Regions from separate parts of the Ruoffia tabacinasalis genome, predicted to be linked through region 2. Evidence: predicted binding sites of a transcription regulator. Region 2 holds the regulator's gene; the other holds the start of a gene.
What was found. Region 2 encodes CtsR, which represses protease genes until heat stress. Its sites were predicted from a motif close to TTGGTCAAAAAAGGTCAAANA; they were not measured.
Positions count from the first base shown of each region.

Region 1 (3,433 bases), on a different contig from region 2:
CATATCCAAGCGAACCATCTCTAGCTCACTACCGAACAAGACATCTGCCAGTGATTTAGCAAGTTGAGTCTTTCCTACGCCGGTAGGACCTAAGAATAAGAATGAGCCGATTGGATGGTTTGGATCTTGAACGCCCGCTCTAGACCGGATGATAGCTTGAGCCACCTTGTCTACAGCTTGATCTTGGCCAACAACACGTTGCTTAATAATTTGATTTAATTGCAATAGCCGTTGCCGTTCATTTTCCATAACCCCTTGGACTTTAATCCCTGTTAGTTTCTCAACAATTTCTGCAATATCTGACTCTTCCACTGTATGTCGAATGAGATATAATTCATCGATATTTGCTAGTCGTTGTTCTTCTAAGGCTTCTATCTTTCTATTAATATTAGGAAGAAGTAGTTGAGTAATCTGTACGTACTCGTCTAATTCACCTTTTAGCTGAGCTTCTTTAGCTAATTTTAATTGATAGATTTTATCTTCATTCAATTCTTGTAACTGTTCAATGATCTTTTGTTCAACTTCCCAATGCTTTATTTTCTGATCTAACCGAGCGTTTAATTGATCTAAGTTACGACTTAAGTCTTCTTCAACGCTTTCTGTAAAGCCCTGTTCTTGTTTTAGTTTTTCAATCTTGACTTGAGTGATCTCATCTTTTAATGTTTGGATTTGTGCCGGCATACTCTTTATCTGAATATGTCGAACAGCACTTGCCTCGTCCATCAAGTCAATGGCCTTATCCGGCAGGAATCGATCGGTCATGTAACGATTCGAGAGATTCACAGCGGCTATGACGGCATCTTCAGTAATCTCAACTCCATGATATACTTCATAACTGTCCTTCACGCCTGATAATATATCAATCGCTTCATCAACAGTTGGCTCTGAGACATGAATTCGTTGGAAACGCCGTTCTAAGGCTTTGTCTTTTTCAATATTCTCCCGATATTCATCTTGAGTTGTTGCTCCTATACAGCGAAGCTCACCCCGTGCTAACATTGGCTTGAGAATATTTCCTGCATCCATCGAACCTTCGGTCTTACCTGCCCCTACAATCGTATGAATTTCATCAATGAACAAAATAATTTTATCATTTGAATCTCGCACATCATTTAGAACAGCTTTTAACCGTTCTTCAAATTCACCTCGATATTTAGCACCTGCAACAAGTGAGCTCATGTCTAAGTTATAAACGGCTTTGTCCTTCAAGTTCTTAGGAACGAGTCCTTGTTCAATCTTTTGTACCAATCCTTCGACAATCGCTGTCTTACCTACCCCAGGCAGCCCGATTAAAATAGCATTATTTTTTGCTTTTCTTGACAAGACACGAATAATTTCTTCAATTTCTTGCTCCCGTCCAATAATCTTATCAAGCTTACCTTGTTGGTACCGTTCATTTAAGTTTGTTGAATACTGATCCAATGCGTGATATACCATCTCTTGGTTCTCAGAAGTTGCTCGTTTCCCCTTACGAACCCGATTCAGTTTTTCTAATATAAGATCACGATCTATATCATTTTTTAATAAGAATGCTGTGATTGGATTATAGTTTTGATTCATCAGTGCCAGAATAAAATGCTCAGAACTACAGATTTCATCGCGCAATTCTTTCGCTTCTTCTTTTGCACTTTCAATTAAACGATCGTACCTCGGCGTCTGCTGTTGAGCGAATTGACTATCACTCCCTCGACTCACAGGTAACTTATCCAATTCCTGATTAATGAGTTGTACCATCTCATTAATATCAATCTCTAGTGATTCATAGAAATCAAACACAAAATGTTTAGGTTGCATCCAGACTGACCATAGATGAGGGATATCAACTTGAATCTGTTGTCTTTCTTTAGCAAGCGTCTGCGCATCGCTAAATGCCTGAATTACATTATTAGTAAATTCATTCATTCAGTCCAGACTCCTTTCCCTTAATGTATTATTGCGTATAATTTTTGCTTTATCATCGCTCCTTTAATGATGTTTCGTCTCTACTTAATATATAGCAATTACCGTGCCAACTTTTGAAAAGGCGATATAAACTATATTGACTCATTGAATAAAATACTTTATGTAACAAGGTGAAACAATTTGTTTCAATTAGTGTATCATGTGTCCTATGTGGAACAAGGTGAAACAGTTTATAAACAAAAAAGCGAGAACCCCTTAAACCATGGGTTCTCGCTTTTTATTTATCCAATCATCGAAGTAAGATAAAAGATGGCCAATCACAGAGGTAATCCTATCTCAAGTTTATCTATATTACATCTAATTGGTATTTCTTAATCTTGCGATAGAGGGTAGTTCGTGACATATTCAAAGCTTTCGCAGCGTGACTCTTATGATAATTATATTCTTCAAGTGTTTGAAGAATTTTTTCTGCTTCATTTTTAGGTTGTATATTTTTTTCTTGTTCTATTTTCACCCTAAGGTTACTTGGTGCTTGTGGAGCACTAAAGGTGGTCATTTCAATTAACTCTTTGATGACATGTGAGCTAGGTTGTTCGATAGGATAGAACATATACAACCGTTCAAGAAAATTGTTAAACTCTCGAATATTCCCATGCCAAGGATAGTGTTTCGTTATGTCGAATAATTCTCTCTTCCACGTAATTTGCCACTTTTTCTTCTGGCAGAATGATTCAATTAATGGAAGTAAATCTTCTGTTCGTTGACGTAAAGGTGGTATTTGAAGTGGAATGACATAGAGTCGGTAGTATAAATCTTCTCTAAAGCGACCTTCACAAACGGCAGTTTTCAAATCCTGATTAGTTGCTGTCACAATTCGAAAATCAACCGTGTAAGATTTATTGCTACCAATCGGTGTCACCTGTTTTTCTTCAATCGCACGTAGTAATGCGGCTTGCATTTTTAAAGACATACTGTCCACTTCGTCTAAGAAGAGTGTGCCTCCTTCTGCTTGTCGCATCTTACCGCTATAGCCTTCCTTGCTCGCTCCGGTAAATGCCCCAGCCGCATACCCAAACAACTCACTTTCTAGTAAGTTTTCACTAATTGAACCACAATTTAGACTAATTAATGGTCCATCCTTATATGGACTATTATAGTGAATCGTTTTGGCAATAATCTCCTTACCAGAACCTGATTCACCTCGTATATGAACGGGTACAGTACCCTCAGCCGCCTTATAAACTTTCTCTAAAAAATTCTGATAAGTCTTATTCTCTGATAGTACACCTGGATAATATTTTCTTTCTGTATGATTATTGGTATAGAATTGATACTTATAACCGATCAGTTCCTGATCATACAAAAGGGACTCAACATTATACAGACCGTCATATTGATGACAAAAAGCTTCAATATCAATACCTAGAGATAGTTGCTTATACCTTTCCATTTCAGTAGGAAAGTAAACCACTTGCTTGTGCTCATTGCAAAGCACGCTATGATTATCAGTACCTACTACATAAGTCATTAA
Region 1 covers NZ_JBHSHQ010000068.1:7,252-10,684, reverse strand. Annotated here, with positions in the region: gene ACFO5Y_RS10900 (ATP-dependent Clp protease ATP-binding subunit) at 1-1,902, opposite strand, end outside; gene ACFO5Y_RS10895 (sigma-54-dependent Fis family transcriptional regulator) at 2,249-3,433, opposite strand, start outside.
Region 1: a site for CtsR is predicted at 2,110-2,130, ahead of ACFO5Y_RS10900 (ATP-dependent Clp protease ATP-binding subunit). Genes of this name have one in related genera too.

Region 2 (3,433 bases):
GAGCTAATGCTGGTTTCAGGATGTTTGCTGCGTCAACAGCACCTTCGGCTGATCCTGCCCCAATTAATGTATGTAACTCATCAATGAAGAGAATTGTATAACCATCTTCGGTAATTTCTTCAATGATTTTCTTCATACGTTCTTCGAATTCACCACGGTATTTCGTTCCCGCAACAAGAGAACCCATATCTAACATCATTAAACGTTTGTTAGCAATGTTTTCAGGCACTCCACCAGATACAATACGTTCTGCTAGACCTTCGGCAATTGCAGTTTTACCAACACCAGGTTCCCCGACTAATACGGGGTTATTTTTTGAACGGCGACTAACAATTTGTACGATACGACGTATTTCATTCGCACGTCCAACCACTGGATCTAACTTCCCGTCACGCGCTAATTGTGTTAAGTCACGTGCAAGTGAATCTAAAGTTGGTGTTGTCGAACTTGCTACTCCATTTTGTTGCTGTTGTTGTTTTTGACGTCCACGACGGCCATTTTGAACGCGTCCTGTTGAATCGTTCACACCAACCATTTCGTAGATTGTTTTTCTTAATTCATTTAAGTTGATACCTAAGTTCTTTAATAGAACTGTTGCTAAGATTTCTTCTTTTAACATGCCTAGTAATAAATGCTCTGTTCCAACTTTTGGCACACCTAAACGTTTCGCATCATTCGATGCATTCATAATAATTTTCTTCGCACGTGGTGAGTATGGAATAACAATATCCCCTTGCATACGTGGAGCATTCACTTTACCGTGAATAATTTCTAATTCAGTTAGTAACGTTTGGTAGTCTGCGCCCATACCACGTAAAGCTTTCCCAGCAATACCTGACTCTTCACGAGCTAGACCTAATAAGATATGTTCTGTGCCCACAGCCTGATGTCTTAAGTAATACGCTTGCTCAGCAGCAAAAATCATTACTTGGCGAGCACTTTCAGTAAATAATTCTTCAAACATACTTTCACCTCTTTATTTATATGTAATTCGTAATTGTTCTAAAAACTTCGACAGAATCAAAGCTCTTGCTTCTTGTTCATGTAACGAGATTGTTTGTAGTAATGCTTTATCAATCACTGATAGTATTAATGCGCCTTCTCGTTCTGTCATTATACTATGGTTGACTAATGTTTCAATAATATTGATTGCACTGCGGTGATTTATACGCGGTCCTATCATTTGGATCATATCGTCAAGGGCGTCGATTTCATCAACTAACTCAACTTTTAGAATCCGTATATAGCCCCCACCACCTCGTTTACTTTCTACCATATAGCCATGTTCTTGAGTAAAGCGTGTATTAATAACATAGTTAATCTGTGAAGGTACACAATCAAATTGTTCTGCAATATCACTTCGTTTGATTTCAATTCTTTCACTATTTTTCAAAAAGCTTTTTAAATAAGCTTCAATAATATCCGACATATTTCTTTGTGCCACTATGATCCCCCTTCCACTAACATTGACTATCTTTGACTATTATATAATAAAAAAACTTTCTCGACAACTATTCAGTTTAAGGAAAGAGGACTTTAATGAAGTGATTGCGTGCCTTCTGACCTTCTTTGACCATTATAGCATATCCATTGAAAAAATCAACATTTTGAATTGAAAAAGAGCCCTAAATCTATCTTATATAGACATCAGGGCTCCATTTTATTTAAATATCTTGAATATCTTCAGGTGTCAATATTTTATGACGGAGGGCTTCAAATGGCTTTAATTTTAACCCTTCTTCTTCGTATTCATTCATTAGAGAACGTTCTTTGGCTTCTTCCCGAATCTGTTTACGATAGCTTATATCTAAACTGAATAGTTTATAGATTGTTGCAAAGACCGGTACCCCAAGTAAAATACCTGAAATTCCGAACAAGCCGCCACCGACAGTTACGGCTGCTAAGACCCACATACCTGGAAGGCCGATTGAATCACCAACCACACGCGGATAGATCAAATCTCCTTCGAGTTGTTGAACGACAATAACGAAAATGAGATAAATTAACGCATTCACTGGCGAAACCGCGAATTGGATAATAGCACCGACAAACCCCGCTAAAAATGCTCCGACTAAAGGAATAAACGCTAACGCACCTTGCAAGGCTCCGAGCATGGCTGCATATGGCATTTGGATGGCCCAAAGTCCAAGCGATACGATGAAACCTAGGATAAAGGCTTCAATGACCGTTCCTGTAATATAGTTGGAAAAGACATCGTCAGTCACATTCAAGATGTTCTTAACAATTCTTACTTGCTCATCACTCAAATATGAAATCAGGATATCATTGAAATTTTTACCCAGCTTTTCTTTCGACACTAAAATATAAAGGGCAAACATCACTGACAATACAAAGGTTGTCACAGCTGAAGCTGAACTAGATAAAAGTGATACAGAAGACTCCGCTACACCTCGAAGCAGTCGGTTTCCAATCTCTGCAAAACTAGACATCACACTACTCCAATTAAAGTCCACTTGCTCCATTAAGTCATTAAACATTGGGATAAGATGTTGTTGCTCTTCAACCCAAGTTTGCACAGAATTTGTCACGGTCGGCACCGCTTCAACTAATGTTGATATTGCTGTAATTAGTTGCGGAACAACTAAACCAATGATTCCCGCAACGACTAAAGTAATGACTAAAATTGAAAGTACAATCGCTAGCGGACGGCGAGTGTGTTGCAACCATTTTTTATCCGTATTGGGATACAATCTTTTCTCAAACTGGTTCATGAGTAAGTTCAAAACGTAAGCCATCATTCCCCCTAAGACAACTGGGAAAGCAACTTGCCAAACAACTCCAAAGGCACCTGCTACTTGTGACCAATTAAAAATAATTAAAATAACAACCGCAATAAATAATACCTTTGCTATAAATTGCTTATCAAGTTTAAAATGATTCAAAAAAACACCTCTCTCTTAGTTATAGAATAGACTAAGAGAGAGGTGTAGTCAATTAAATTTGTTTATTGTTTCTAGTCTTTATTAGACAGCATTATTATGTGTTTCGCTTGCTGTTTTAGCACCAGCAAAACCAGCGAATGAAGTAATAAACATTGCAACTAATAAGCCTAAGAATACATATAATGAGTATTGTGAAGTTTTATTTGCAACATCTTCAGCAACTTGTGCACTTTCAGCGAAAGCTTGCTCAGCTTGTACTTGTAAGTCTTCAACAGCTGCTTGAGCATCATTTAATGCTTGTTCAGCTTCTTGACTTGCTTGTCCATAAGCTTCTTGAATATTTGTTACGGCTTCTTCTGCTTCTTGTTCAGATAAATCAGTATTATTTGAGATTGCTTCAGTTAAAGCATCTTCATCTAATTCTTGACCGATTTCGTCAATACGACCTTGGATATTGCTAGTTACGTTCTCAATCTCTTGTTGTGGATCTTGTCCATTAACAACAATATTATAACCTGCTGTGGATACAT
Region 2 covers NZ_JBHSHQ010000004.1:29,233-32,665, reverse strand. Annotated here, with positions in the region: gene ACFO5Y_RS00240 (ATP-dependent Clp protease ATP-binding subunit) at 1-964, opposite strand, end outside; gene ACFO5Y_RS00235 (CtsR family transcriptional regulator) at 977-1,444, opposite strand; gene ACFO5Y_RS00230 (AI-2E family transporter) at 1,665-2,903, opposite strand; gene ACFO5Y_RS00225 (TIGR04086 family membrane protein) at 2,985-3,433, opposite strand, start outside.